2 regions of the Anaeromicrobium sediminis genome follow, and region 1 is predicted to be linked to the other one. Evidence: riboswitches for the same ligand, from Rfam matches in the RefSeq annotation. Region 1 holds a riboswitch; the other holds the start of a gene.
The links. Region 1 has a riboswitch for lysine ahead of CCE28_RS18515 (aspartate kinase). Riboswitches for the same ligand answer to the same signal wherever they lie in the genome.

Region 1 (18,895 bases):
CCTTAGGATTTTGGAGAGATAGTCATTTAAAGGTGAGAGGGGAAGTCGTATATGGACTTCAAAATATATTTCAAAGAGATTGGTTATTTGTAACTGAAAAAACTATAGCCTTTGATGAAGAATATTATCCCTCACAAGGACATTGCGGAGAGCATTTAATACAGATTGCTGCCAGTGGACCTGATTCTGATTGGCAATCCATCATGCAGGGATATTTTTGTATCATATCATCAGCAGAGAAAAGAATATGGATAAACACACCATACTTAGTTCCAGGGGAAAGTATAATGACCGCTTTAAAGACAGCTGCATTAAGTGGAGTAGATGTAAGAATTATACTACCATATAAGCCAGATCATAGAACAGTATTTTGGGCTAGTATGTCCAATGTGGAGGAACTTTTAGAAGCAGGGGTAAAGGTATATCAGTACAAAAAAGGCTTTATGCATGCCAAAATAATGCTTGTAGATGGCATTGCAGCATCTGTAGGTACTGCAAATTTAGACATAAGAAGTTTTAGGCTTAATTTTGAAGTAAATGCTTTTATATATGATGAGGAATTAGTAAACAGGATGGAGAAAGATTTTAAAGAGGATATAGAACATAGTAAGGAAATAATATTAGAGGACCATAAAAATAGAAATATAGTGAGTAGATTAAAAGAGTCTACAGGAAAACTGTTTTCACCACTATTATAATGAATTAAAAGTAAAAAGAGGAGTATAATTACTCCTCTATTTTTGATAATCCTTCTTTTAGTTCTTCAAATATATTTTTAACAGATGTGATTTCTTTTATTTTATGAACTTTAGCTCCTGCAAAGGCAAAACCTTTATCTAAGTTACCCCTTTGTGCTTGAATTAAAGCATCTGCAATACAGTATAAAGTTTCCTTAGGATTACAGGTTTTAATACAGTTTACACATTTAATTCCTTTAGGTTTACCATTTTCGTATACGTCAGATACGAACTTATTGTAGATAGCTCTACCTGGTAGGCCAACAGGACTTTTTATAATATATACATCATCTTCCGTGGCATTTACATAAGATTCTTTAAACTCTATAGCTGCGTCACACTCTTCTGTGGCAACAAATCTAGTAGCCATTTGAACTCCTGAAGCACCAGCCTTTAATACTTCTGAAATATCCTCTGCACTATAAAGTCCACCGCCTGCTATTACAGGAATTGTTTTATTGTATTTTTCTTCGAAAGGCTTTATAGCTTCTAAAACCTCTTTAACTAAATCCGTTAAAGCAAAATCTTCTCTATGCTCTAATTGCTCAGGACTGAATCCTAAATGCCCACCTGCTTCTGGTCCCTCTACTACGATAGCGTCAGGTATATAGTTATGCTTTCTGTCCCATTGCTTACATATTAATTTAGCAACCTTGCCAGAAGACACTATAGGAGCTATTTTAGTTAAGGATCCCTTTACTAAAGCTGGTAATTTCATAGGCATACCTGCTCCTGCAAATATAATGTCAACCTTTTCCTTTACTGAGAGCTTTACCATCTCTTCAAAGTTTGTAAGAACTGTCATAATATTTACACCAATAATTCCATCTGGAGCAAGTTCCTTTGCTTTTCTTATATGATAAGTTAAACCTTCCATATTAGCTTTAAATTTATCTTTATAATAATCATCTAAATTAAAACCAGGTTCAACAGCTGATATAACGCCGATACCACCACAGTTAGCAACGGCTGAAGCTAAGTTAGAGAGGGAAACGCCCACTCCCATGCCACCTTGCACAATAGGCATGTTAGCTACTAAATCACCTATTTTTAGTTTTGGTATTTTCATTTCAACACTCCATCCATTTTATATTATACTCCAGTGTCATTATATAACAAATGTCGTCAATATACAAATGTAAAATATAAGGCTTTGAGAGATTAAAATTTAGTTTTTAGGATATATATATTATATATTATTTCGTTAGGAGGATACAATTATTATGGAAAATAAAAGAGGGAATATAACTATGGGAGGAAATCCTGTAACTATAGTAGGTAATGAAATTAAGGTGGGAGATAAGGCACCTGACTTCACCCTATTAAAAGGGGATTTAAGCCCATATACTTTAAATGATGCAAAGGGAAAGGTTAAAATAATCAGTGTAGTACCATCTATAGATACGGGAGTTTGTGAACTTCAAACTATAACTTTTAATGAGGAAGCATCCAAGTTAGATGATATTCTTATTTTAACCATTAGCGTGGACTTACCCTTTGCCCAGAAAAGATTCTGTGCGGCTAAGGGGATAGATGAAGTAGTAACTTTATCAGACCATAGGGATTTATCTTTTGGTATGAATTATGGATTTGTAATAGATGAATTAAGATTATTAGCTAGAGGTATAGTAGTTATAGATAAGGATGATGTGGTAAGATATGTGGAATATGTGGATGAAGTAACTAATCATCCCAACTATGATAAAGCCATAGAAGAAGCTAAAAAACTATAAGGGAAATCAATTAAAGGTCTATGCTAAGAAGCATAGGCCTTTAATTATTTTGTAATTACAAAATAATTGTTATAAACCTTTTAATGAAATATATATAGTGATATAATTTAACAGGAAAATTTTAGAGGAGGTTATTATGGAACTCATAAACCAATTTTTTATAATATTTACTATGCTTTTTGCAGGAGAATTTATTTCTAAAACATTTAGTATTCCCATACCAGGAAATGTAATAGGTATGGTCTTATTAACCATATGTTTAGTTACAAAGGTAATAAAAATAAAACAGGTGGAAAAGGCAGCAAACTTATTATTAAATAACTTAGCAGTTTTCTTCATATGTCCAGCAGTGGGAATAATCATGTATTTACATATGATTAAATTAGAATTCATGGCTATAATGGTTCCTACCATAATTAGTATAATTATAGGATTAGTGGTTACGGGAAAGGTAGTACAGTATATAGTTACTAGGAAAGAAGGCATATAAAATGAAGGGAATTTTTTTAAACAATCCATTTTGGGGAGTAAGTTTGAGTTTAGGAGCATTTATAATAGGTGTGAATATAAATGAAAAAATTAAGAGTCCCATAGTAAATCCTCTTTTAATAGGTTCTATTATTATAATAGTATTTCTAAAGTTTTTTAGTATAGATTATGAAATATATAAGGAACAAAATGAAATATTGAATTTTTTACTAGGGCCTGCCACTGTAATATTAGCAGTGCCTTTATATAAAAGCATGGAAGTTTTGAAGAAAAATATCCATGGAGCTTTAATGGGAATTTTAATAGGTACCATAGTGTCTATAGTGTCCGTTGTTGGACTGGCTATAGTATTAGGTGCTAGTGAGCCAGTTTTATTGTCTTTGGCGCCTAAGGCCGTTACGACGCCCATAGCCATGGAAGTATCTAGAATCATAGGGGGAATACCTCCTTTGACTACGGCCCTTGTGGCCATAACAGGTATATTTGGAGCATCCTTTGGCCCAGAAATACTTAGATTTTTCAAAGTAGACAATGAAATTGCCATGGGCATTGCCATAGGCACTACAACCCATGCTCTAGGAACTACAAGAGCCTTACAGGAGGGAGAACTAGTAGGAGCTATGAGTAGTTTATCTATAGGCATAGCAGGCCTTGTGACGGCCTTTATGACTCCATATATTATTGAGTTTGTACGATTATACTTCATATAAGGAGGAGGGGCCAGTTTATGAATAAGGGGAGCATACGAGCTAAAATACTAATGTACCTGCTATTAATAAGTATCATACCTCTTATGTTTGTACAATATGTAAGATTTACAGAAGTAAAAACAGCCATAGAGGAAAAGGAATTTAGTAAAATGGAAAACTTTTATGAAAATATAGAAAACATATTTAAGTCGTTTTTAGTTTATTGTGAGACGGATTTAAATACCCTAACAGAATCTATAGAAAATAATATTACGAAGGATGTAGATAAAGAACACATATCTAATAAACTACAGACTTTCATAAGTAGTAGAAGATATTATAATGAAGTAGCCTATATAGATGAAAGTGGAAAAGAGATTATAAGTATAAGGAAAGATTCTGATGACTTATATAAGTTTTCCAATGGTGAAAATACAATTGTTCATACTGAAATCGTTTCTAAATTAGAAAAGGGACAAATATATATAGGGAATATGGAAAAGGATGTAAAAAACTATAGTAATATTTTAGTACAGGGCGTATATAAAGAAAATCAATTAGTAGGATATATAAAAGTAAAACTAAAGATGGACATGCTTTTGAAGAGAGTAAAAAATTATGTTAAAAGAAACGGATATGAAAATGCTCCCATAATGATAAATTCACAGGGATTACATATATTTCATCCAGAGCAGGATAAGGTATGGACTCAAATTGAGGATGAGAAGATACTTAACATGATAGACGGTAATAATAAGGATATGTTAGTACATAAGGAAAATAAGCAGGTCATTGCCTTTAGAAAAATGGATTTACCTCATAATATGGATGAGTCCATATATATGGTTTTATATATAGATGAAGATAAGTACATACACGAAAATTTAAATAGCAGGCTCTTATTTGAAGTAATTTATGCTGGGGCCATATTAATAACCTTAGGAGTATTAATAACAATTTATTTAACAAAGCCCATACTGAAGTTAGCCGATACAGTAGAAGAAGTTGGACGAGGAAATTTTGATATTGAGATAGATATTAAGAGTGGCGATGAAATAGAAGTACTAGGAAATAAGATACAAGAAATGGCTAACCATCTAAAATATATGTACAATAACATGGAAAAGCTAGTAGAGGAAAGGACTAAAGAACTAAAGGTCGCCCATAAGGAGTTAAAAGAGTTAGCTAATACAGATTCCTTAACAGGTTTATATAATAGGCATTATTTTAATAGATTCATAGAAACTCAGGAAGAAGTAATAAAAGACAACAAGAGTTCTTTTAGTATTTTCATAATAGATATAGATAAATTTAAATATATAAATGACTTTTATGGTCACAATGTGGGAGATGTGGTACTGGTCCAAGTGGCCAATATACTAAAGAGTTCTACTACCCATAAGGACGTGGTAGTTAGATATGGTGGAGATGAATTTTTAATAGGTCTTGTGGATAGTAATAAACAAAGGGTTCAGGGTCTTGTAAACAATATAAGATATAAGGTGAATAGATGGAATAGGGACAGTTCAGTTCTTAGTCATGATCTTTGCCTAAGTATAGGTCATGAAGAATATGGCTTTAAATCTACTATAAAAGAATGTATTAAAAGGGCAGATGAAAAAATGTATGAAGATAAGAGAAGGAAGAGATGATATATCTTCCTTCTTTCTATATGTTTTTCTTCTTTTATATACTAAAGTTCAATTTCTTCACTTGGATTTAATATGATAACCTCTGAATTTTTTATTAAGTTCTTAAATTCTTCTGGGTCTGCTTTTACTAGATCAAAAGTATTATAGTGCATTGGGATTACCTTTTTAGGCTTTATAAAGTCCACAGCACGGACAGCATCATGTATATCCATAGTGAAATTTCCTCCTATAGGAATTAAAGCTAAATCAATATGTTCATCTTCTAGGAGTTTCATATCCATAGTAAGGCCCGTATCCCCTGCATGATAGATTTTTTTACCATCTATTTCAATTAAGAATCCTCCTGGATTTCCTCCATATAGGTCACCTGTATCCGTTTGTATAGATGAACCATGAAGGGCAGGTGTCATTTTAACTCTTCCAAAGTCAAAATTATAGGAACCTCCTATATGCATAGGATGACAGGTTAATTTATGCATACTAAGATAATTGCAAATTTCAAAATTACTTATTGTAAGGGGATTAAAATGTTGACCTAAGTAAACACTATCTCCTAAATGATCACCGTGGCCATGGGTTACAAATAGATGGGATATGTCTTTAAATTCAGATATATCCACATGAGCCGATGGATTCCCATTTATAAATGGGTCTATAAGACCTTTAAAGTTATTGTGCTCTATGTAAAAGCAAGAGTGAGCGATAAATTTGATTTTCATTTTACGTCCTCCTTATATTTAATTACTTTATTATTATACTAAATTTTGGGAAAAATATAGATGGTTTAATAAAAATAGTATATAAATATGAAAATATGCAAAAATAATAATTGAAGATGTCTAAATATTCTTTACAAATCAGATGAATTTTTGTATAATGAAATACACAGATTCGTGTAGAAAAAAGTCGAAAAGGGAAGGAAGTTCTATAATGGAATATGTCAAGATGTTGACCAAGAGAAGAAACAATTTAATGGATCGATATACAGACTTAATAAATCGTAATAATTTATCTGAAAAAGAATTAATGATGAAAAGAGAGTTAAGAAAACAGATTATGGATTTAGACTTTGAGATAGAAGAGATAGAATAGGGAAAGACGCTAAGTAAAATTACTCAGCGTCTTTTTCTTCACTTTCAATAGGACTTGCTACACATTCACATGGTTCTAAATCCTCTTCTATTTGATCTTCTTCTAGTGATGGACACTCTTCTACTGGAAGGGATTCTTCAAGGGAATCTTCCTTTTCATGTGATTGTTTACAGCCACAGTTACCATCACATGTTCCCCCATCCTTACAAGCACAAGTATCCTTTACAGGATGACCACAATTTGGACAATAGTTCACATGATCTTCTAGTTCAAATTCGCATTGAGGACACTTTAAAATTCCCTTTAATTCATCGATATGACTTTTACTTTCTTCAATTCGAGAGTCAATTTTTTTCATTTCTTCTAAAAGACATATTGATTCTTCAGATAGGCTCTCAATACTATTATTTTTAAAATCTTCATAAAGGGCTTTCCCAAGGTCATAATAAAGACCATCTAAACTAGCCATATCCTTAGAAAGAGCCATTTTCAATTTAGTCATTTCCGTTACATCAAAGGAAATGTCCTTAATTATTTTAGTGCTATCAATCATACCTTGTTTTACTTTATTAATTATACTCATGTTATACCCCCTTTAAAATCATTTCTATACTATTTTATTGACAATAAATTATATATATGCTAAAATGTCAGAAATAAAAAACTTTTATTAAAATTTTAATAAAAGGCACTTTTGAAAAAATAAAACAATTAAATATGTTAGTTTGTGTGTTATGAGGTTGCAATGATTATAATTACCACAGGTGAGAGATAGAGACTCTAGGATCTTATGGGAAAGGAATTATTGCCGAAATATGTAAATTGTCTCTAAATTTATATGTTGGGCATATACTTAATAGGTATATGACTGTTATTGATAAATTCACCACTTTATCAATAAGGAGCTGATGCACAAAGGGTGAAAAGGAGAAATAACAGTCAATGGCCTTTTTACGCTTTGGCTGTTTTTTTATTGTAAAAAAACCATATAAAAGCTTTAATAAATGATTATATAGGAGAATATAAGATAAAAGCTTTAATAAATATTTATATAGGAGAATAGGGGAGGTAAATCATATGGCCGTAGTAGTACAAAAATATGGTGGAAGTTCAGTTGCTACCTTAGAAAAAATAAAAGCAGTAGCAAGTAAAATATCAAAAAGAAGGGAAAAGGGAGATAAAGTGGTAGTTGTTGTATCCGCTATGGGTGATACAACAGATAGCTTGATAAATATGGCCAACTCTTTAAATACCAATCCTGATAAGAGGGAATTAGATATGCTCATATCCACTGGAGAGCAAGTATCCATATCATTAATGAGTATGGCTCTTCAAAATGAAGGATGTGAATCCGTATCCTTGACAGGCATGCAAGCAGGTATACAAACTAAGGGGTTTCATTCAAAGGCTAGGATTGAAGATATAGATTTGACTAATTTAAAAAATCATTTAAGTGAAGATAAAGTGGTAGTTGTGGCAGGTTTCCAAGGTGTAAATAATAATGGAGATATAACTACTTTAGGTCGTGGTGGAAGTGATACTACGGCAGTGGCCTTAGCAGCTAAACTAGATTGTGATTGTGAAATATACACGGATGTGGATGGAATATATACGGTAGATCCACGCTTATTTCCTACAGCTAGAAAATTAAAGAGTATATGCTATGAGGAAATGCTTGAAATGGCAAGTTTAGGTGCAGGGGTTATGGAAACTAGATCTGTTGAAATTGCACAAAAGTATGGAGTAAAGGTTTATGTGGCATTAAACACAGGGGAGTGGGAAGGAACTTATATAAAGGAGAGTGACAATACTATGGAAAGTAAAGCAATAACAGGATTATCTTTAAGTGATAAGGATTTAATGGTTACTATAGACAATGTTAGATATGATATACAAAATATAAGCTATATTTTTAATGAGCTAGCAAGTAAGGATATTAATATAGATATGATAAGTCAAACAGCTCCAGCAGGAGGACATGTGAGCCTATCTTTTACAGCTCCTAAGACAGATGAAAAAATCATACTTGATATATTAGAAAATGTAGAGAAAAAAATAGGAAATATAAACGTAGAAATAGAGAAAGATATAACAAAGTTATCTGTCGTAGGAATAGGTATGAGAAGTCAATCAGGGGTTGCTGCGAAGGTCTTTGATATATTAGCTAGAAACAATATCCAATTTAAGCAGGTAACTACTTCCGAAATACGAATTTCTTATACTATAGATACAAAGGACAGACAAAGGGCTTTAGAAGCTGTAGCTAATGAATTTAATCTATAGGTAAAAAACTTTAATTTAAATATATTTTAATATAAAAAAAAGTTCTAAATAGGTAAGGTTGAACATAAAGTAATAAAGTGTTGACCTTACCTATAATATGTTTTCAGAATAATTAGAAAAGAAAATAGGAGGAATTGTTATATATTTAACGAATATAACATTAGACAGGCTGTATTTATGGAAAACAGGAAAAAATAGATGTTGGTATTTTTACTTAGAAGATGTATAATTTCTTTGTAGGCTATAATTGGGGGGGAAAAATATGAACTATGAAATGTTAATTCTAGAAAAAAAAGATAGAATGGCTATTTTAAAGTTAAATAGACCAAATGCATTAAATGCGTTAAATTCTCAAATACTATTGGAATTAGATAAAGCTATTGATAATATAAAAGAAGATGATTCTGTAGATGTACTTATAGTAACTGGAGAAGGAAAGGCCTTTGTTGCTGGAGCTGATATTTCCCAAATGAAGGATTTAAATGCAGAAGAAGGAAGAAAATTTGGGATCCTAGGCCAAAGGGTCTTTAGAAAAATTGAGACGCTAGAAAAGCCATCTATAGCCGCTATTAACGGTTTTGCTTTAGGTGGAGGCTGTGAGCTTGCTATGAGTTGTGATTTAAGAATCGCAAGTGAAAGGGCCAAATTTGGTCAACCAGAAGTAGGATTAGGTATTACACCAGGCTTTTCAGGTACTCAAAGATTACCAAGACTTGTTGGTGTAGCTAAAGCAAAGGAGTTAATATTTACAGGAAAGATAATTAAAGCTGAAGAAGCTCAAAGCATTGGGTTAGTAAACAAGGTTGTGGATAAGGAAAGCTTACTTGATGAAGCCATTAGTATGGCTCAAAGTATAATTAAAAATGGTCAATTAGCTGTAAGATACTCTAAGATGGCAATCGATAGAGGAATGCAAGGTGATATTGATACAGGAATTGAAGTAGAAGCAAATTTATTTGGTTTGTGTTTTGCAACAAAGGATCAAAAAGAAGGTATGACTGCTTTTGTTGAGAAGCGTGAAGCAAATTTTGAAACTAAATAATTTAGGGGGGAACATTATATGAAAAAAATAGGTGTTTTAGGAACAGGTACAATGGGAGCTGGAATTATCCAAGTTTTTGCTCAAAAGGGTTATGAAGTTTGCGTTAGAGCTAGAAGAGATTCTTCTATTGAAAGAGGATTAGCTACAGTATCTAAAAACTTAGACAGATTAATCAAAAAAGAAAGATTAACTGAAGAGCAAAAAACTGAAATAATGGGTAGAATACATACGTCTACAGATATTAGCATAATGAAAGAGTGCGACCTAATAGTAGAAGCTGCCACTGAAAATATGGAAGCTAAAAAAGAATTATTTGCTCAATTAGATGAAATATGTAAAGAAGATACTATTATAGCTACAAACACTTCTTCTTTATCTATAACTGAAATAGCATCAGCTACTAATAGACCAGATAAGGTTATTGGTATGCATTTCTTCAATCCAGTTCCAGTAATGAAGTTAGTAGAAATTATTAAGGGAATTGCTACTTCTGATGAAACTAAGGAAGTAATAGTAGGATTAACTAAGGAAATAGGAAAAACTCCAGTAGAAGTAGAAGAAGCTCCTGGATTTGTTGTAAACAGAGTATTAATTCCTATGATAAACGAAGCTGTAGGAATATTAGCTGATGGTGTAGCTACTAAGGAAGACATAGATGAAGCTATGAAGCTTGGTGCTAATCATCCAATTGGACCTTTAGCTTTAGGAGATTTAGTTGGTCTTGATGTATGCCTAGCTATTATGGAAGTATTATATAATGAATTTGGTGATTCTAAGTATAGACCACATCCATTATTAAGAAAAATGGTTAGAGCTAATCTATTAGGAAGAAAGACTAAAGAAGGTTTCTATAACTATAATAGATAAAAATAAAAATGCTGCTCACGCAGCATTTTTTTATTTTCATCTATTTCACTTCAAATTCACAGGATACTACAGCTGTAATTTCCTTTTCCAATGAAGATGTATCGTTGATTCCATAATCTGAGATTTCATTAGAGTAAAGGGGTGTTATTTGAAATACACCAACTCTAGCAGATAATAGTTGACCTGGAGTATTATTAGAAATTTGAAGAAGCTTTTCTGCCCTTAATTTAGCATCCTTAGTTGCTAATTCTATCATCTCAATCTTTAGATCAGCTAATTTAGTATAGAAGTATTGAGGTCCGTTAGAGCTAAATTCTACCCCACTGTTTATAAGGTCTGTAGCTTCCCTTGATATATTAGTAATTTTATCTACGTCACTAGATCTGATTTCAACAGTTTGGTAGAGTTTGTAACTTTCTATTTCATTGGTATAAGTGCCATTTGGTAATATTTTATTATATGTACTAGTTGAAATGGAGGATAGAACTATGTCATCTTCCTTAATACCAGCATTAATTAAATAATTCTTTACCTTCAATTCATCCTCTTTAATTTTTGAATAGGCAGAGGATAAATCACTAGATTGAACAGAAAAGCTTCCATTCCATACAACGAAGTCTGATTTAATCTGCTTCTTAGCACTACCCTTAACGGTTAATGAATTTTTATTAGCCTTTACTTGAACAAAACCTTTTGTCACTATAACAGAGGAGACTATAACTCCTAAGGTTAATATTAAGGCCACAATTATTAATGGATTTTTGTTATTCATATACTTCACCCCTTTATTATTAATACATATATTGTAATTTATTTTAGGGAAAAAATAGTTAACAAAAAATTACAAAAAAGAGTGGAAAAGATTTCATGTTATTATTTGTAATATATTTTTAACTATTATGTTTTTAACATATGTTACAATATATATGGATATGTATTTGAAAGGAAGATAAATATGAAGACATTTATGAAGGTATTTTTCATAGCATTTCTATGTTTTACAATGGTAATTGGAGCTGGAGTATGGGCCTTTACAAAGTTTTATAATCCTCCAGAGGAAGTTGTAGTAGAGCAACCACAGGAAGAAGAAAAGGAAAAAGAAGTGCCAAAGGAAGAACCAAAGAGCGAGTTGGAGATTTTAATAGAGAAAAGCGAGAGAATTAATTTTTTATTACTAGGTATGGAAGGGCCTAGAACGGACACTATAATGTTTGCAAGTTTTGACCCAGATACTAATAATATAGACTTAGTATCTGTACCTAGAGATACTTACTACGAGAGAAATAAAAATCATTCTCCAGATAAGAAAAAAATAAATGCAGTTCATGGAGATGAAGGTGTAACGGGAACTAAGGTAGCTATTAGCCAAGTTCTTTGTAATGTTCCTATAGACTATTATGTGAAAGTTAGATATGAAGGTGTAGAGAGTGTAGTAGATTCCTTAGGGGGAGTAAAGGTGACTATTCCTATGGATATGAAATATGATGACCCTTATGACAGTCCACCTCTTCACATAGATTTAAAAAAGGGTACACAAGTGTTAAATGGTAAAAAAGCTATTCAGTTTTTAAGATTTAGAAAGGGCAACGATGGAACGGGTTATCCAAATGGAGATCTAGGTCGTACTAAAACTCAGCAACAGTTTATAAAGGCTGCTTTAAAAAAGGCATTAGGTTTTAGATTACCAGTAGTTGCCAATACCGTTATGAAATATATTGAAACGGACATGTCTGTAGTAGATGCGGTGAAACTTGCTACAGATGCCATTGGTATGGATAGTGATAGTTTAAAGACATATTCTATTCCTGGAGACACTGTAATGAGAAATAGATTATCATACTTTATACATGATAAATCTGGAGTAGAAGATATAATAAAAGAAATATATTCAAGATAAATAGGGATGCAAATTTGCACCCTTATTTTTTTGCAGTTAAGTCTTATTTGCCTATAGGAATTTTTAAATAAAATTAATATAATTATAGGGGTAGGAAGGACTTTTAATGCATATGCAGAATATGTATAAAAATGAAGGATGTATAAAAACATAAGAATGGGCTATTTTATAGATAAATGTTTTATGATTAACTTAGGAGTGATAAACAGTGAAAAACACGAAAGTAATAGTAAGATTAGTAATACTGTTTTTAGTACTTGGAAGTGTAAGTGGATCTATTACTTTCTTTATTTTGGATAAGAAGAAAGAAGTAAAGGAAAAAAGTACTGTGGCAGTTGAAGAAGTTAAAGAGGAAATACCAGCAGTACAAGAGAAGGACCCTTTTAAAGAAGTTGTTGAAAATATTAATGAATTATATATAGAATGTAAATCTTCTCCTGATAATGTAATAGAGGTGGAAGAGGATAAATCGGATAAAATTGTAGCTCTTTTAAAGGGAATGGACCTTAATTTAGTAATGTCATCTAAAGAAGACAAGGAAAAGTATAGTGAGAATCTATATACTCTCCATGTAAAAAGCGAAAATATTAAAATAAAATTAAATGACAAGTATATTATAGTAGACAATCCTACAGGTGGAAGTAATGTGTATGAAGGTAATGTAGAAGAAATACAAAGGATTATAGATGAATTGGGAATCATATATGTATATGGATACTCTAAACACTTGAGATTTAATGATGTGGATAAAATAAGTATTTTAGCTAAAGATGTATCTCGTGTGTGGACTCTCAATAATGAAGAAATTCAAGATTTTTTAGAAAATATTACTTTGAAAAAGCCAATAGTTATGGAAGAAAATATGAATTTAAGTGCCATATTCCCAAATTATCATATAGAAGTGGGCATAGGGGATATGGTATATAATATAAAGCTTTTAAATGAAAAGACAATATTAATTGATTCCTATGATTCTAAGGAGTTTTATGAATATGATGGAGAACTTTGGAATTATTTAATGGATAAATATAAAATAGATAAGGTTTTTGATAGGGATTCAATAGAGTATTTATTAAATAGTACAAAGATAGTAATAGATGATAAGGATAATATATTTGACTTAGAAGATGAAGTGTTTTATCCAAGGGAGTTAGCTAGAATGCTAATCCACTCACAAAAGTCAGAAACAATGGTGACTCCTGATGAATCAGAATTGAAATATACCTTAACCTTTAATGTGACAGGAGAAGAGTTTGAGGTTAAGATATATGAAAATAGTATTACTTATAAAAACAAGACATATTATAGTGAAAATATAGGTGAAATAATCAAAAGTAGTATGAGTATATAGTTTAAGGCTAGGATAAAATCCTAGCCTTTTAATTTATTTACTAATTTTTCTCCAATTCTATTTACATTTCCAGCTCCCATAGTAATTACCAAGTCATTTGGTTTAGCATTTTCATAAATGTAATCTACTATGGAATCAAATTCTTTCATATATGTCACTTTATCATTACGCATTTTGATTTTTTCAACTAAATCCTTAGAGTGAATTTGTCCTGTGTCCTTTTCTCGAGCTGCATAAATGTCTGTGATAATGAGATTATCTACTCCATCAAAGGCCTCTGAGAACTCATCTAAAAGGGATATGGTTCTAGTAAAGGTATGGGGCTGAAAAACACACCATAGGTTACTATGATCTATATTGGATACGGCTTTTAATGTGGCTTCTATTTCTGTTGGGTGGTGAGCATAGTCATCTACTACTCTTATATTATTAATATTACCGAGTAAATCAAATCTTCTATGGGTACCACCAAAGGTATTTAGAGCCTCATTTATATGGTCAATATCTATTCCAAAATGATGACAGCATGCAATTGATGCTATGGAATTGTATAGATTGTGTTCGCCTGGAACTCTCAAATTTATTTTTCCTAGTAATTTATCCTTTTTATACAAGTTAAAAGAAGGATATCCAAGGTCATTGAAAGAAATATTTATAGGATAGTAATCTGAATTATTATCTTGACCATAAGTGATTAAGTTACAATTTACATGGTCTATTATATTTTGTACATTAGGATCATCACCATAAGCTATTAAAAGGCCATCATTTGGGATTAAATCTATGAATTCTCTAAAGGTATTTTTAATATGATTTAAGTCCTTAAAATAATCTAAGTGGTCTTCTTCAATGTTTAAAATAATTCCAACTGTAGGGAAGAATTTTAAGAAGCTTCCCACATATTCACATGCTTCTGTAATAAAGTAATCTCTAGACCCGACTTTAACATTACCTCCTATGTTATCTAGTTGACCACCAACTAATATGGTAGGAGAGTATTTATTGTAGTCTAAAATTACAGAGATCATAGATGTGGTGGTAGTTTTTCCATGGGTACCTGCCACGGCTATGTTGTTTTTAAATTTTTTCATAAGAAGTCCTAACATTTCTGCCCTAGATAGGATAGGAATTTGTTTAGTCCTAGCTTCCATTAATTCTGGATTAGTTTCTTTCACTGCAGCAGTATATACTACTAAATCTGGACTAGATATGTTATTCTTATTATGGCCTATATGTATAGTGGCCCCTTGTGATGAAAGTTTTTTAGTGATTTCTGAATCATTCATATCAGATCCAGAAACCTTATAATCGAAGTTAATAAGAATTTGTGCTAAAGCACTCATACTTATTCCACCTATTCCGATAAAATGTATATGGTTTATACTATGTTTATCTAAATCAAAATCAAACATTATAAAATCCTCCAATAAAACTTAATAAAATTTATTGTTAATTATAGCCATATTTATATATATTTATAAAAAGAATGTGAAATGATAAATATGAACAAAAAGTTTTCTTAGAAAATTATAACATAAAAATATTTGTTGGAAGATAAATGTATTGAATAATTGTGTAAAAAGCAATAATATAATATTAAACGAAAAAATTGAATGGAGAATGGAAAAGAATGAAAATAAAGAGAAATGAACGAATCGGAGCATTAGTTAAAATATTGACTGATAATCCAAATCATTTATTTAATCTTAGTTATTTTACGGATAAATTCAATGCAGCCAAATCTAGTATCAGTGAAGATATTGTCATAGCAAAGAAACTGATGGAAGATTTAGAACTGGGCAAGATAGAAACTGTGCCAGGAGCTGCTGGAGGGGTAAAATATATACCTGTCTTAACTAAAGAAGAAACTAAGGAAATATTAGATGAAGTCTGTAACAAACTTAAAGATCCTAAAAGAATTATACCAGGTCCATTTTTATATATGGCAGATATAATATATAACCCTGCTACTATGAGAAAGGTTGGGAACATCTTTGCCACTCAATTTATGGACAAGGAAATCGATTACGTAATCACAGTAGAAACTAAAGGTATTCCTATAGCTATGATGACGGCAAATGCACTAAATGTACCACTTATAATCTTAAGAAGAGATAGTAAAGTTACGGAAGGGTCTACTGTTAGTATTAATTATTTATCTGGGTCTACTGGTAAAATTCAAACCATGTCCATATCAAAGCGCGCTATTAAACCTGGGTCTAATGTAATCATAATAGACGATTTTATGAAGGCTGGAGGAACGGCTAAGGGAATGGTAGATATGATGCGTGAATTTGATGCAAATGTGGTAGGAATAGGAGTCTTAATAAGTACTAAGGAACCAGAAGCTAAGGTTGTAAAAGATTATATTCCATTACTTGTATTAGATCACATAGATGATAGGGAACAAAATGTAATAATATATCCTAATGAAGAGTTAGTTTAAAAGGTTAGCATAGGCTAACCTTTTTTGTTTTAGTTGGTTTTTTAAGGCTGTGCTTTAAGTACAGCTTTTAATCTTTAGCCTTAAGTAAGAATTTCATTGGTGCTAGGCCAAAATTTGATATGAGTATGCCAAGAACTATAACCAAACCTCCGGCCCACTGTAGGGAGGAAAGCTGTTCTCCAAGAACAAGACGAGCGGTAATAAGTCCAGTGACAGGAACGAGTAAAGAGAGTGGGGCTACTCGGCCTGCAGAATACTTAGCAATTAATCCGCTCCATGTGCCATATCCAACTAATGTTGCGAAAAAAGCAAGATAAAAGACAGCAAAAATAGATACTCCATTCAAATTAGTAATTGCGTGTAATAATGTTTCAGGCGTGTCAAACATGAGCGCAAGTATCATAAGAGGAATAGGAGGTACAAGACTTGACCAGACAACAAGGCTAAGCATGTCTAATTTTTCTCCCCTAGAAGCTGCATGATTGACAGCATATCTTATTACTATATTGGAGCCACTCCAACAAGCGGCGGCTAAAAGACTTAATAAAAATGCTCCAAGAGGAATGGATAAGGTTCCGTTAGCACCTCCATTTGTACCTATGAGGTAAAGACCCAGTGAAGCAACTACAAGGCCTATCAGTTGTCTTACCTTTAGTGGTTCTTTTAAAAGCACTGCTGCAAATAAAATTGTAAAGAATGCTTGAGATTGAAGAACCACAGAAGCAATACCCGCTGGCATACCTATATCCATGGCATAAAACAAGCAACCAAATTGGCCGACACCCACTGCCAATCCATAGGCAATACAATATCTCCATTCTATGGCAGGACGCTTTACAAAGAAAACAGCGGGAAATGCGGTTAACACATAGCGCAAAACAGCTAATAGCATGGAAGGTACTCCAGCAAGACCCAATTTAATCACAGTGAAATTAGCTCCCCAAACCGTCACTACAAGCAAGGCAAGTCCAATATCTTTTCTATTCATTTTTTCATTTATAATCATTTCCATCTCCTTTCTATAATTAAGTAATTAAAATCATGTCCTTTATTAACAAAATCTTATTATAGATAAACAACTTGAAAAAGCTTTCTAATATTACTTTTATTCTACATGTATTAATAAATTCCTATTATTTCTAAATAAAAATCAACTTCTTATACTAGTTTTAACTAATGTTTTTGAAAAAGACTAAGCACTCAGTAGAGCCTTTAGTCTTATATTCATAATTTGTTATTAAAATTCTACTTTTTCACCATTGTAAGCACAAATAAATAGTTTTTTCATTTCTTCTACCGATATCTCTCTTGGATTTGTACCTGTACATGGATCTGCTACTGCAGTATCTGCAATTTCTTCAAGTTTGTCATTAAAGTCTTTTTCACTTACTCCAAATTCTCTTAATGTAAGTGGAATATTCATTTTTTTATTAAAATCTATTACCATTTCTACTAATGAATTCACTAATTCCTCTTCATTATTTCCTGCTAGGCCTAATCTTCTTGCTATGTCAGCATAAGCTTTACCAGCAATTTTTTGGTTAAATTGAATTACATATGGCAAGTATATTGCATTTGCACATCCATGAGGAATACTAAATATCTTTCCTGTTTTATGTGCCATACTATGAACTATTCCCAGGATTGCATTTGAGAATGACATTCCTGCAAGGCATTGTGCTAAGTGCATTTCACTTCTTGCTTTTGTATCTCCTTCAAATGACTTTACTAAGTTCTCTTTCATCATTTCAATAGATTTCATTGCTAGTGCATCTGTAAATACTGTTCTTACTGTTGACACGTATGCTTCAAAAGCATGAGTTAATGCATCCATTCCTGTGTGTGCTACTAATTTTGGTGACATTGTTTGAGCTAAATCAGTATCTACTATTGCTATGTCTGGTGTTATATTGTAATCAGCTATTGGATATTTTACTCCAGTTTTATTATCTGTTATCACTGAGAATGATGTAACTTCTGTACCAGTTCCACTAGTTGTTGTTACTGCTGCAAATTTCGCTTTTGTTCTTAACTCTGGTAGGGAGAATGGTTTTGCAGCTTCTTCAAATGTAAATTGTGGGTATTCGTAAAATATCCACATAGCTTTTGCCGCATCTATAGGTGAACCTCCACCTACTCCAACTATCCAATCTGGTTCAAATTTCTGCATTATTTTTACGCCATTCATTACGGTATCAACTGATGGATCTGATTCTACCCCTTCTATAAGTGTAGTTTCCATTCCAGCTTCTTTTAAATATCCTTCTATTTTATCTAATGCTCCACTTCTCTTTATTGAACCACCACCAATTACTATGGCAGCCCTTTTCCCTTTTAAATTCTTTAATTCTTCTATTGCTCCTTCTCCAAAATAAACATCTCTTGGTATTGTGAATCTTGCCATGTTCATTCCTCCATTCATTTTATGATATAATTTTTTTAGTTGTTTTTTTATTAAATATAACTTTCTGTGCCTCAGCACATGATTCATTATACAAATATAATAAACCTGTGCGAAGAGGGCACTTTTTAGTAGGATAGTTTCAAAAAGGAAACTAATGGAAAAACTATAATTTATTAAAATACTGATATAATAGGGGTTGCCTATTGTTATTAC
Region 2 (14,670 bases), on a different contig from region 1:
GGACGAAGATTTTTTTATTTAAAAATTTTCCATGGAGGTGACCTATGTTTAAACTATTCAAAGAAATAAATGAAGATATAGAAGCAGTATTAGAGAGAGATCCAGCGGCTAAGTCAAAATTTGAGGTTATCGTATGCTATCCCTTTATTATTAGTATAATAAGTCATAGAATAGCTCACGGTATAAACAAGAGAGGATTTACTACTTTAGCCAGGTTCATGTCTCAAGTAAGTCGTTTTTTTACAGGAATAGAGATACATCCGGGAGCTACTATTGGGAAGAGATTATTTATTGACCATGGTATGGGCGTGGTCATAGGAGAAACGGCAGAAGTTGGAGATGATGTTACCCTATATCAAGGAGTTACTTTAGGGGGAACTGGAAAAGATATAGGTAAGAGACACCCTACTATAGGAAACAATGTGGTAGTTAGTAGTGGAGCTAAAGTACTTGGACCATTTAAAGTTGGAGACAACTCAAAGATTGGATCAGGTGCTGTAGTATTAAAGGAGGTTCCACCTAATTGTACGGTGGTAGGTATACCTGGACGGGTAGTTATTAAAGATAATATAAGAATAAAAGAAAAGATAGATTTAGATCAAATACACCTACCAGATCCAGTTATGCAAGAGCTTGAATGTCTACGAAAGAGAATAACAAAGTTAGAAAAAGAGTTACAATATAAAAAGGGGAGTGCCAATAATGAAGATTTATAATACTCTAACAAGACAAAAGGAAGAATTTAAACCAGTAGATGAAAAGGAAATTAAAATCTATGCATGTGGGCCTACTGTATATAACTATTTTCATATAGGAAATGCTAGACCTTTTGTAGTCTTTGATACTTTAAGAAGATATTTAGAATACAGAGGACATAATGTAAAATTTGTTCAAAACTTTACAGATGTGGATGACAAAATAATAAATAAGGCTAGAGAAGAAGGTATTAGTGCAAAGGCAGTAAGTGAAAAATACATTAAAGAGTATTTTGTAGATGCAGATGCCATAGGAGTAAAAAGGGCAGATATTCACCCAAAGGTAACTGAGTGCATAGGGGATATTATAAAGTTTGTAAAATCCTTAGTTGAAAAGGGATATGCTTATGTAGTTGATGGAGACGTATACTATGATACTTCTAAGTTTGAAGAATACGGAAAGCTATCAAAACAAAGTATAGAAGATTTAGAAGCTGGGGCTAGGATTGAAGTTAAGGATATAAAGAAGAATCCAACGGACTTTGCCCTATGGAAAAAGCAAAAGGCTGATGACGAAATAGCATGGGGTTCTCCTTGGGGTAAAGGGAGACCTGGGTGGCATATAGAGTGTTCTGTAATGAGCACTAAATACTTAGGTGAAACTATAGATATTCATGGTGGTGGACAGGATTTAATATTCCCACATCATGAAAATGAAGTGGCCCAAAGTGAAGCGCATACAGGAAAGCCATTCTCTAAATACTGGATGCATAATGGATATATAACTATAAACAATGAAAAAATGTCTAAATCTAAAGGAAACTTCTTTACAGTAAGAGATATACTAAAGGAGTTTGATGGAGAAGTAGTGAGATTTTTCTTACTTTCAGCCCAATACAGAAATCCAATTAACTTTAGTAGAGATCTTATGGAGCAATCTCAGAATGGATTGGAAAGATTATATAATGCTAGAAATAATTTAAATCACTTACTAAGAAATGCTGAAGATGGTACTATGGATGAGGGCGAAAAGGCTGTGTATGAAAGACTATTAACTTACAAAGATAAGTTCATAGAAAATATGGATGATGACTTAAATACGGCAGATGCTATAGCAGCCATATTCGAATTAGTTAAAGATATTAATACTAATGTTAAAAGTGAATCTTCTAAAGAACTAATGGAAAAATCCTTAGATTTATTTAATGAATTAACAGGAGTACTTGGTATAGTTACTAAGGAAGAAGAAGAGGTAGATGAAGAGGTAGAAGCATTAATTGCAGAAAGACAAGAGGCTAGAAAAAATAAGGACTATAAGCGTTCGGATGAAATCAGGGATCAACTAACAAACATGGGTATCATATTAGAAGATACTCCTCAAGGACCAAAGTGGAGTAGAAAAAAATAAATGATCAGGCGAAAGCCTGATTATTTTTTTGTAATAATTGCTGAATCTATTGATAAATTTTGAATAATGTGTTAATTTAGTTAAAACAATTGTAAAAGGATGGATATTATGGAAATTAAAAACTATATAAGTAGTATTGAAAATAGATTAAATGCATATTTTGATATAAACAGGAATTACTTTTATGATGAAAAACATATGAACATAATGGCCACCCACAACTGCAAAAACTCTAGATATTTCATGAGTAAAAGGGTAAATATATATTCCTTTGAAAATAACGAAGTCATATTTCTAAAGGACTATGAGCATATAAATTTAGATATATTAAACTCCTTCATAAAAACTTTAGAATCCTCTGTAGATGATTTTGTGACTCCCAGTGATGAGCATATGAGTACTGATATAACAGGGGTATTAGTAGTAGGCAAAGGAGAAATAGATGAAGATTTAATTAAAAGGGTTAAAAAATATAAGTTTTATAAGAGCTTCATGTTTGGTTTTAAAGGATGGGTAAATATAAAGCTTATATTAGTTAATGTAAATGATAAAAAAATCATTACAAACAAAAAAGGAAAGGGGGCAAGGTCGGTTTACGACGTTTTCTAAAAATTTTTAGGAGGGGATTCCATGAATTCACTATGGTTAATTTTAGTTAGTATTGTGGTATTTTTTATTGCGTACGTAACTTATGGAAGTTGGTTAGCTAAACAGTGGGGGATAGATGAGACTCGAGAGACTCCAGCCCACACTCAAAACGATGGTGTAGATTATATGCCAGCTAAATCGCCAGTACTTTTAGGTCATCACTTTGCATCAATAGCGGGGGCAGGGCCTATAGTAGGACCTATTGCCGCAGCAGTATTTGGATGGCTACCAGTTATGCTTTGGATAATTATTGGAGGGATATTCTTTGGTGGTGTACAAGATTACAGTTCCATATTTGCATCTATAAGACATGATGGTAAATCTATAGGTGAAATTATAGAAGTTAATATTGGTAAAAAGGGTAAGAAGTTATTTGGTATATTTGCTTGGCTTACATTACTATTAGTTATAGCGGCCTTTGTTAATATAGTTGCTAATACCTTTGTAAGTGTACCAGCAGCAGCTTCATCATCAGTAATGTTTATAATGCTTGCCATATTATTTGGTTTCTTTGTATATAGAAGGGGAATGCCTCTTGGTATTTCTAGTATAATTGGTGTAGTACTTTTATTTGGATGTATAGTACTTGGAGTAAAGTTTCCATTAGTTCTTTCTAAACAAGTATGGATATATATATTATTGGGATACATATTTGTTGCATCTGTAACTCCCGTTTGGATACTACTACAGCCAAGAGATTATTTGAACTCATTCTTATTATATGCCATGCTTATAGGGGCTGTTTTAGGTATAGTAATATATAGACCGACTATAGAATTGCCAGCAGTTACTTCTTTCAACGTGGGAGGAAAACTATTATTCCCTATGTTATTTGTAACTGTGGCCTGTGGTGCCATATCTGGATTCCATTCATTAGTTGGATCGGGTACGTCTTCTAAACAATTAGACAGCGAAGCAGATGCTAAGATTGTTGGATATGGAAGTATGCTTATAGAATGTGTCCTTGCAGTTATAGCAATCATAACAGCAGCTTATGTGACTAAGGATAAGTTTGCAGAGTTATTAGGTGCTGGAGGTCCTATAAATGTATTTTCCGATGGTATAGGAGTATTTATGTCTAAGTTTGGAATTCCTTATGCTACGGGTAAATCTTTTGTAGCATTAGCTATATCAGCCTTTGCCCTTACTAGTTTAGATACGGGAACAAGACTTGGAAGATTCATATTTCAAGAGATGATTGATCAAAAGGAAGGGGAAAGTGAAAATATATTAGCCAATAGATATGTGGCTACAGGTATTACGGTTGTTTTAGGAGGATGGTTAGGTAGTGGTAGTTGGACTAAGATTTGGCCAATATTTGGATCAGCAAATCAATTACTAGCAGTACTAGCCCTAATAGCCGTTGCCGTATGGTTAAAGAAAAGTGGAAAGAATTATAAGATGTTCATAATTCCTATGATATTCATGCTAGCCGTAACTGTATTTGCTTTAATATTACTCATAAAGCAAAATCTTGCCAGTGAAAATTATATATTAGTGGCATTACCAGCACTGCTGTTACTATTTGCGTTAATATTAACTAAGGATGCATATAAGGTGTTTACAAGTAATGATAAAGAGCACATAGTATAAAATTAAAAGGGTGTGGAAAAATTTCACACCCTTTTAATTTTTCGAATTTTTTAAAAGTTAATAGATAATATTTGAAAGTTAGTATAGAATATAGGTAAATAGGTTACTAAATAAATTTTAATGGGGAGTTATGAAAAATGAATGATATGTTTTCAATTGGACAAGTGGCAAAGATACATAGAATATCTATTCAGACCCTAAGGTATTATGACAGAATAGACCTATTAAAACCTGAACATACAGATGAAAAAACTGGTTACAGATATTATACTGAGGCACAATTAGAAACATTAGAAACTATAAGTTATTTGAAATTATTAGGAATGTCATTAAAGGATATAAAAAATTATTTAAATGAAGGTCATGTGAAAAATAGCAAAGAACAATTAAAGTCTCACTTAAAATTAGTAGATGAAAAGATAGAAGAATTAAATTACGCAAGGAAAAAAATAATCAATAAATTGAACATAATAGATAAGGCCCTTTTAATAGACGATTTTAAAGTTCATGAAAAATATATAGGTGAAAGAAATATAATATATAAACCTCTAATTAATGGTCAGGATTTTACTGAATTTGGTATGGCCATAAAGGACATATATGAAATGGCCAATGAACATTACCTTGAAGTGAAGGATGAAGTAGGAGTTACTCTGGAATATGAAGATGTTCTAAAGGGTAAATACGAGTCTTTCTCAGGCTTATTTTTATTCACACAGGATGATGATGTGAGCGATATTAAAAAATTACCTAAGGGCAAATATGTGTGTTCGTATCATAGGGGTAAGTACAAGGATACCCATAAAACATTTAAAAAAATGTTAGATTATATTAAGAATAAGGGATATGAAGTTACAGGTAAAGTTGTAGAAATATCTTTAATTGACCTACTTGTGGCTAAAGATGAACGAAATTATATAACAGAAATACAAATTCCCGTAAAATAAAGGACCATGAAATTCATGGTCCTTACAGATTGTAGACAAAGTCTACAAGATTATAGACTTTTGACAAAATTTAAGTTCGAGGCGTGCTGAAACCAAGAGACCGCAGCGTATATAGACATACGTAAGGGTTCTTGGTTTCAGCAACAACGAAGAAATTCGGGTTTGTCAACAGCCTAAAAGGACCATGAAATTCATGGTCCTTAAATTTATGCTACTTTATTTTCAATATTCTCTACTGCATCTGGTACACTTTTTCCAAAGAACTTAACTACTACAAATATTAATATGATAGCTACTGGTAGTACTATCCAAACTGGAATTCCAAGTCCTACAGGAATATATCCAAATAATACGGATATTAGGCCTACGCTTAAAGCATAATATAGCTGAGTCTTAACGTGTTCTAAGTGGTCACATGCAGAACCCATGGAAGATAATATGGTCGTATCTGATATGGGAGAACAGTGGTCTCCAAAGATTGCGCCTGTTAAAACTGCTCCTGCACTCATTACTACATAACTAGTTTCTGGAGATATGGCATAAGCTAGAGGTATAGCTAATGGCATTAGGATACCCATAGTACCATATGAAGTTCCTGTAGCAAAGGATATGATAGATCCTAATACAAATATTATTGACGGTAATAAGAATGCTGGAATCTTATCTGATAAAATTGAAACTAAAAATTTAGCAGTACCTAATTCCTTAATAGTTCCTGATAAGGACCAAGCTAATAATAATATTACTGCTGTAATAACTAATGACTTTGTGCCTTGAACCCAAGTATCAATTGCTTCAGATACGGTAAGAATTTTCTTTCCTACAGCCATGATTATGGCAATTACACTGGCGATTAATGCTGCTTGGAATAAAACTATACTTGCATCAGATGCACCAAAGGTTTCTCTAATGGCCATTACTGACAATGGAGATCCATCTACTGCTGCTTTAACAGTTTCATCTAAATACCCATATCCATTAAAGTAAAAACCAACAAATGCTGCGACTATTAATGTACTTATAGGAATTATAGCATTCCATACACTTAATGTGATTCCTTCCTTTGGTTCTAAATCATCACCTTCATCACAGGACATGGCAGTAGCTCCATCTGGTAATAATTTTCCTGTAGTTCTAGCTCTAACTTCCGCCTTGTGCATTGGTCCAAACTCTTTTAACATTATGGATGTGGCAACTATAAATACTAATATAAGAATGTTATAAAATCTATAAGGTATAGTTTCCATAAATACACCATAGGCATTTACACTTTGTCCAATGGATTCATAGGCGTCTTTTATAAGTCCTATTTCATAACCTACCCAAGTGGAGATAAGGGCAATACCTGCAATTGGAGCAGCTGTAGCATCGATTATGAAGGCCAATCTCTCTCTAGATATCTTTAATTTGTCTGTTACTGGTCTCATAATAGGACCTACGATTAAGGCATTTGCATAATCATCAAAGAATACAACTAAACCTAAAAGCCAAGTTACTAATTGGGCACTTACAGGAGTCTTAGCTCTTTTGGCTAGAGCTTCAGCTACGGCCCTTGCTCCACCCATTTTAGATATAACACCTATAAGGCCTCCGATTGCTAAACACTGAAGGATAATACCTGCATTCCAGCTATCAGCAAGGGAACCTAATATGTGGTTAACAATATTTAAAAAACCGTGGATAATAGCACCAAAGAAATTATTTGTGTTAAGTGCTATTAAGAAAGTCCCGGAGAACACTCCTATGAATAAGGACAGTACCACGTTTTTAGTCACAAAAGCCAATGCGATGGCAACTAATGGTGGTAATAATGTTAATAAACCATATTTGTCTGCATTAGCTTGGGCCACTTCTGGGTCCACAGCTAAAGAGACAGTAGTCATTAATAAAATAAATAATAAAGTAAGTATAAAGACTCTTCTTTTCATTTTTTCTTCCCCCTATTTTGTCTATCCGTTTACTAATTCAAACTTATATTGCTATTGGGGTGTAAAATAAAAAAACTCCTTAAGCTAAGGCTTAAGGAGTTAGAAACACGTCAAAAAAACGTATGATATTTCTAATTCCAACAATAGCCCTCCACAAAGAAAAACTTTGTGACAGTCCCATACATATTCTGTATAGTCCCAACATATGACCTTAAAGCTATCAGTCATACATTTCGGCGAAATTTCCTTTCTCATAACGTCAAAGTTGCTTAACTCAGTTATAATACTAATAAATATCGCACCTCTATTATTGAACTGCAAACGGATTATTTAAATGTATGCTTAATATAATAGTATCTTTTAGAAAATGTGTCAATAGTAAAAATATGAAAGGTCATTTTTGACAAAAATTTATAGGTATGATATTATGGTCGTGAAATTGAATAGTTATGTATTCACTGGGGGTGCCTAAAGGCTGAGAGCAGACTTGATTCTGTAACCCTTTGAACCTGATCTAGTTAGAACTAGCGAAGGGAAGTGTAGTGATTTTTTAATAAAAAACCATGTGCTTTCCAAGTACATGGTTTATTTTGTTTACTAGGCAATTATGTATTTTTTTAGGAGGGGTTATAAATGAAAAATTCTTCAACAAAGAAATTAATTGAAGGTGGTATAGTTATAGCTTTGGCATATGTACTTAGTCTTGTTAAAATATATCAACTTCCCAATGGCGGTTCTATAACAGCTGGTAGTATGGTTCCTATCTTAGTATATGCCCTAAGATGGGGAGGTGGACCGGGAGTTTTCGTTGGAATTGTATATGGTACAATACAATTCATATTAGGTCCTAAATGGTCTTTTCACATAGTATCAATTTTGTTTGATTATAGTGTTGCTTTTGGATTTTTAGGACTGGCTGGTTTCTTTAAGGGAAGTCTACCAAAGGAAATGCTAGGAGTGTTTATAGGTATATTTATGAGATTTGCAGCCCATGTAGTTTCTGGGGTTGTAGTATGGTCCTCTTATGCACCAGAGGGAGTAAGTCCCCTTACCTATTCAATTATATATAATGGTTCCTATTTGATACCTGAAATAATAATTTCAATATTCATATACGGACTTTTACATAAACCACTTAAAAATATGAAATATTAAAATAGGCCCTCTTTTGAGGGCCTTTTTATTGTCTAGGAAAGTTAATTATCATGAAAACTATAAATCAATAAAAAAAGAAGGGGTTGTAGGTGAAGAGTTCCCCTGCCTCTTTGAAGGAGGGTGCTCAGATTGCGGTAGCAATCGTCGAAGGAAACCATAGGGGTTCCTAGCGAAGCATAGGTCGCATGCCTTTTTTATATAAAAAACTTTTTATTATTAGAGTACTATTACATTATTTGTGGAAATATATTACAATGTAATAGGAAATAAAAGGAAAAGGGGATGTTAAATTTGCAAAGAAAGATTATGAGTCTTTTTTTAGTTCTTGTGATGGTATTTTCAATTAGTATGCCAGCCTTTGCTAATGAAGACACAAGTGAAACCAATGTGAAAATATCAAAGGATAAGGCGACGGACATAGGAAAGGAGTTTCTAAAGAATTATTTTGCCACAGAGATTGATGAGAAAAAATTTGAAACGAGAATAGAGTTAGAAAAGAGTTGGAGACAGAAAGACAGTAAAGTATGGAGAATAAGATGGAGAAATCGTAAAGAAAATGGTGGAGTTAATTTTCGTGTTGAAATAGATGCTAATACGGGAATTTTATTGGATTGTACCAAGGATTCTTATGATTATGATGAAAAGATAAGTGTACCATCCATATCAGAAGAAGAAGCTAAGAAAAAAGCTCAAGAGTTTCTTAAAAAAATTCAACCAGGAAAAGTTGGAAGTGTTAAATTAAGAAATGAAGAAAATAGAATAATGAATAGATATGACATTTCTAATTATAGATTTGAATATGTAAGACAAATAAATGGTGTGGAATTTCCTTCTAATGGCATAAATCTAGGGATAGATGGAACAAATGGGGAATTGATAGAATATAGAATAAACTGGGACTACAATATAGATGCACCAAAAGTAGAGAATATAATAGATAAAGAAGAAGCTAGAAAATTGCTAGAAGATGAAGTTGCTATGGAGAAATATTATTTAGGAATTAGGGATGAGGAAACTAGAAAAACTAAAAATATCAAATTAGTATATAGAGCAAGTTATAAGGGAAAGAATGAATTAGATGCTAAAACAAAAGAATTTAAAGAATACAATATAGATAAAAACTTAGAGAGTAAAGATATATCCTTTGATAGAAAACAAGAAATATACAAAAAAGCTTTAAATATTAAAAAAGAGAAAGTAGACAAAGAAAGGGCTGAAGAAATAATCAAAACCCTTTTAAAAGACCTGTATGAAAAAGAGATAGAAATAGATTCCATAGAATATATGGAGAACGTTAATAGATATAGAAATGCTGGAAAGAATTGTTGGGAAGTGGAGTTTAGAAAAAAAGGTGCAGAAAAGTATGATACAGATGGAGGAATAACTATAAACGCAGATACGGGAGAAATATTAAGCGTTAATATTTATAATTACAGACGTGGATCAGAAGAATTTGAACTAAAGTTAACTTGGAATGAAGCATATGATAAGGCTATAGAAGCTATAGAAAGATTTTATCCAGATAAAATAAGGGATATAGATACTAATCAAAACCATTATAAAAGATTAGATGATGATGAAATAGAAAGAGATTATTATTTTCATTTCTCTCGAAAAGAAAATGGCATAGGATTTGATGGTGATTCCATAAATATAAATATAAGTGCACAGGACGGAACAATAGAAGATATCCATATGAGATGGACTGATAATATGGAGTTTCCAAATCATGTTGGGAAAATTTCAGAAGAAAAAGGAAAAGAATTATGGCTTAAGAATTTAGAGTGCAAATTAATATACTCTAAGGATATGGATAAAAAACATAATAAGCTAAACTTAGTTTATGTATTAGAAAATAAAATTAATAGATATGGATTAAACATAGATGCTAACACTGGTACGTTTGTAGATTATTCGGGTAAAGAAGTTAAATTAGATGAAAAACCTAATGTGGATAAAAATCATCCATATATACAAGAATTAAAGGTATTGGCAGCTAAAGAAGTTATTGATATAGATAAAGTCAGTTTAAATAATGAAATAACTTTAATAGATGCAGTGAAAATGTTAACTAAGGCTAAAGGATATAGAGCCTATAGAGCTAATAGATATGAAGACTTAAAGTTTACTAACATATCTAAAGAAGATGAGAACTACAGTATCTTAAAGGGCGCTGTATATTTTAAAATATTAGATAATGAAGCTGTAGAATTTAATAAAGAAAAGAAAGTTAACAATATGGATATGGCTAAGCTTATGGTAAAAGCCCTAGGTTATGAAAAATTAGCTAAGGCACAGGACATTTATGTACTGCCATTTAAAGATGCTAATAAGATAAGTGAAGAAGATAAGGGATATGTGGCTCTTTGTAAAGGTCTTGGATTGATTGAAGGTGAAGAATTTAATCCACAGAAGAATATTACTTACTTAGATATGGCTATAATCATATATAAGTCCTTGGAAAATTTTAAAGAATATTAATAAATAAAGGTGGATGTCCACCTTTATTTATTAATATGATCATGTATATGATTATTGAAAATTCTGGTTGTTAGGTTAAAATATATATTGAGGTGATACTAATGATAAACATAACCATATCAGATGAAATTAAAAATAATATTCCAACCATGGCATTAGGTGTAATACATGGAGATGTAAAAGTAACAGAACACAATGATAAACTTTGGGAAGAAATAGATAAAGCTTGTGAAGAACTAAAGAATAAGTTAGAAGTAAAAGACATAGCAACTCTTCCAAATAATAAAGATGCTCGAGATGGATACAGAAAATGCAAGAAAGATCCTACTAGATACAGAATAGCATCAGAGGCCCTAATAAGAAGAGTAGTTAAAGATAAGGGATTATATAAGGTTAATAATTTGGTAGATATAAACAACTTACTATCTATAACGTCATACTATCCTATAGGATGCTTTAACATGGATAAGATAGAGGGTGACGTGGTTATGAGAGTTGGTAAGAAGGATGAACCTTATGAGGGCATTGGTAGGGGTGTTCTTAATATAGAGTTTATGCCTGTGGTGAGTGATGACCTAGGAGCATTTGGAAGTCCTACTAGTGATAGTGAGAGAACCAAAATAACTAAAGATACTACTAAGATGCTAATGACCATACTTGCCTTTGGAGGAACAGAAGGATTAAAGCAGTGGAATGAAAAGGCTAAGGAACTATTTGAAAAATACGCAGATGGAGAAAATATAGAAACGTACATAGTAGAATAGATAAGATATGAGATAGTTGATTTCACATTAATTTGTTTAATCAACTATTTTGTTAATAAGGGGGAATTGGGCATATGGATAAGATTATATTTAATATCTATGGATGCAAATTACTAGATACTATAAGGAAAAGAGTTTAAAATTATCCAATAAAACTAAAACAGCCATGTAAAATTGGCATAGTATATATTACGGCAGGATTTTTTATGGTCATATTTAGTGCGCTCTAGAAAATAAAAAAATCTGTAAATTAAATTCACTTATAGGAGGAATTATATGTTTTTTAAAGAAAACTAGATTTTAAAATGATAATAAAAATACAATAGTTTTAAAATTATAGGCGGTGGGATGAAATGTTAGAAGTGAATTATCATGAACTAGGTGAAGTCAGTGATGAAAAGTTGGAATTTGCCATAATAGGTACTACTTTTTGTGACAAGTGGGTATTTGTAAAACATAAAGATAGAACCACTTGGGAGATACCAGGTGGCCATAGAGAGTATGGCGAGGACATAAATCATACGGCAAAGAGAGAGCTTTACGAAGAAACGGGAGCTAAAGAATGTGATGTGATTCCCTTGTGTGAATACTCTGTAACCATAGATAATAATACTAGATACGGAAGGCTTTTTTATGCAGAGGCAGAAAAAGTAGGGGACCTTCCTAATATGGAGATAAAGGAAGTGGGAGTTTTCCATGAGTTACCTGAAAATCTCACTTATAAAGAAATACAACCTATTATATTTGAAAAATTATTAAATTGGCAAAAAAATATATAAAACAATTATGGTCAGTATCATTTCATGATACTGGCTTTTTTATTGTAAATATTTCAACGGAAAAAATTCTTGTCATACTAAAGGTTATTTTGTCTGCATAAAATGTCTTATTTGAAAGAAAAGTAATTAACTTTAACAGTATAGGACTTTTAATTAAGTTCAGCTTGAACTTTAACTTAATCTTTAAAAACTTAACTTTTTAAGGATAGTACCTAAACTTGAAATTAATGTTTTAAGGTTATGAACTTTATGAAGAATGGGTGCAGACGAGTAATATACTAATTGATAAGAATGAAATTTAAGGAATTATAAAAATATAAGAGATAGATTTTTATGTGGAAGGCTTATAATACAAATATGTTCATTTTTCTACATTGTAACAGGTGTTATCAGGAAAATGAAGAGATGTTTTGTCTAAAACCATATGTTAAAATGAGAAAAAAGCTAAAAAAATCCAATAAACAAAATATTTCCCGAGAAATATATATGAATCCACAAAATAATTCAATGCTATAAACAAAATAAGACAAATAAATGGATGGTTCTAAGAATTTGTATTCAAGGTCAGTTTTATAGTGGAATAATCTATTATAATTTAAAATCTATAGAAAATAATAATAGAAAGTACTTATGGTCCTTAAGAAGCCTTTAATCTTTAGCCAAATTATAGTATCATTTAGAGTAGTGTAAACTATAAAAAAGTTGAGGTATTATATATGGGAAATGATTTTTTGAAGTCTTTGAACTTAGAAGAAAAAACAGAAAATGAAGTGAAATTTTTAAATTCTTTAGTATTGGCCCATATGGGAGATGCAGTATATGAGGTATATATAAGACAATATGTCCTTCATAAATACGGTGGATATGTGAATAACATACATAAAAAATCCACCAAGTTTGTAAAAGCCTCTGCACAAGCTCGTATAGTCCATGGACTTAGTGATGAGTTTTCAGAGGAGGAATGGGGTGTAATAAAGAGGGGAAGAAATAATAAGTCTAGTACGGTTCCTAAAAATGCTAATATTTCAGATTATAAATATGCAACGGGCTTTGAAGCATTAATAGGATATTTATATTTGACAAATAAAAAAGAGCGTATAGAAGAGATTATATTAAAGGGAATTAATATATTAGAAGAGGAACTGGAAGCTAATTAGGTATAAGATAGTCATATGAAGAGGTGGGATAAAGTGAGCAAAAGAGAGAAAATAATGCTATATGTTACAATTCTACTAACTGTTGTACTTGTAGGTAAATCTCTATTTTTCGATGAAGTAAAGGTGAGTGGAGATGAACTTAAAGTAAAGAAATTTGTAGAGTTAGCTGTTAAAGAAAACCCTAAATACAATAACTTCTTTGCAAGAAAGAACATAGTAACTTATAAGGTAACATCCATATCAAAGGTTAGTGAAGAGGGAACATCACATATTGGATATATGGGAAATGATAAATATATAGAAGCTGATGTAGATGGGAAATATAGAGTTAAAGTGACTGGATATTTTCTTAGAATCTTACCGTTTAAAAAATTTAGTGTAGAAAGTAATACAGAATCATAAAGGGGATGAAGTGAAGTGAATGTGAAATTAATCCAATATACTAATGAACCAGAAAAGGTTGTAGCGACAGCAGCTAAATTATGTTACTCTCCTAGTGGTGTAGATGAAATACAAAAGGGATTAGATGATGAAAAAATCGAAAAATTTATTAGTATGCTAATGGGATTAGGTCATGAATCTCCCATTGAACATATAAACTTCACCTTTGCAGCAGAAGGTATAAGTAGAGTTTTAACTCATCAATTAGTTAGACATAGAATTGCTTCTTATTCCCAACAATCTCAAAGGTATGTAAAGTTAGACCAGTTTGAGTACATAATTCCACCAAGTATAAAAGGAATAAAAGAGGCTGAAGATAAGTTTATAAAAGCTATGGAAGAAGATCAAAAGACATATGATGAATTAGTTGGGATTTTGCAAAAAAAACATATGGATAAATTTTTGAAAGATGGTATAAGCGAGAAAAAGGCCAAGAGTATGGCAGAAAAAAAAGCTATAGAAGACAGTAGATATGTATTTCCAAATGCCTGTGAAACTAAGATTGTATTTACTATGAATGCTAGAACTTTAATGAATTTTTTCCATCATAGATGTTGTGAAAGAGCACAATGGGAAATCCGTGAAATGGCAACAAGAATGTTAATGGAAGTTAGAAAAGCAGCCCCTAATATATTTAAATATGCAGGTCCAAACTGTTTAAAGGGAACTTGTCC

Region 2: another riboswitch for lysine. It lies ahead of CCE28_RS18815 (Na+/H+ antiporter NhaC family protein); the one in region 1 lies ahead of CCE28_RS18515 (aspartate kinase).

The regions. Positions count from the first base shown of each region.
Region 1 covers NZ_NIBG01000024.1:46,396-65,290, reverse strand. Annotated here, with positions in the region: gene cls (cardiolipin synthase) at 1-698, shown strand, start outside; gene CCE28_RS18550 (NAD(P)H-dependent flavin oxidoreductase) at 727-1,806, opposite strand; gene tpx (thiol peroxidase) at 1,961-2,470, shown strand; gene CCE28_RS18540 (CidA/LrgA family protein) at 2,607-2,960, shown strand; gene CCE28_RS18535 (LrgB family protein) at 2,962-3,669, shown strand; gene CCE28_RS18530 (GGDEF domain-containing protein) at 3,687-5,300, shown strand; gene CCE28_RS18525 (metal-dependent hydrolase) at 5,342-6,019, opposite strand; gene CCE28_RS22350 (hypothetical protein) at 6,231-6,392, shown strand; gene CCE28_RS18520 (zinc-ribbon domain-containing protein) at 6,412-6,975, opposite strand; lysine riboswitch at 7,118-7,308, shown strand; gene CCE28_RS18515 (aspartate kinase) at 7,470-8,675, shown strand; gene CCE28_RS18510 (short-chain-enoyl-CoA hydratase) at 8,938-9,717, shown strand; gene CCE28_RS18505 (3-hydroxybutyryl-CoA dehydrogenase) at 9,736-10,584, shown strand; gene CCE28_RS18500 (SIMPL domain-containing protein) at 10,625-11,356, opposite strand; gene CCE28_RS18495 (LCP family protein) at 11,540-12,481, shown strand; gene CCE28_RS18490 (hypothetical protein) at 12,690-13,832, shown strand; gene murC (UDP-N-acetylmuramate--L-alanine ligase) at 13,853-15,244, opposite strand; gene purR (pur operon repressor) at 15,463-16,278, shown strand; gene CCE28_RS18475 (EamA family transporter) at 16,346-17,284, opposite strand; gene CCE28_RS18470 (iron-containing alcohol dehydrogenase) at 17,516-18,682, opposite strand.
Region 2 covers NZ_NIBG01000025.1:46,214-60,883, forward strand. Annotated here, with positions in the region: gene cysE (serine O-acetyltransferase) at 45-716, shown strand; gene cysS (cysteine--tRNA ligase) at 703-2,103, shown strand; gene CCE28_RS18800 (hypothetical protein) at 2,212-2,712, shown strand; gene CCE28_RS18805 (carbon starvation CstA family protein) at 2,734-4,344, shown strand; gene CCE28_RS18810 (MerR family transcriptional regulator) at 4,482-5,291, shown strand; gene CCE28_RS18815 (Na+/H+ antiporter NhaC family protein) at 5,498-7,219, opposite strand; lysine riboswitch at 7,356-7,534, opposite strand; TPP riboswitch at 7,670-7,772, shown strand; gene thiT (energy-coupled thiamine transporter ThiT) at 7,853-8,374, shown strand; gene CCE28_RS18825 (YcdB/YcdC domain-containing protein) at 8,666-10,855, shown strand; gene CCE28_RS18830 (B3/B4 domain-containing protein) at 10,957-11,619, shown strand; gene CCE28_RS18835 (NUDIX hydrolase) at 11,973-12,398, shown strand; gene CCE28_RS18845 (Mini-ribonuclease 3) at 13,115-13,555, shown strand; gene CCE28_RS18850 (hypothetical protein) at 13,589-13,957, shown strand; gene thyX (FAD-dependent thymidylate synthase) at 13,973-14,670, shown strand, end outside.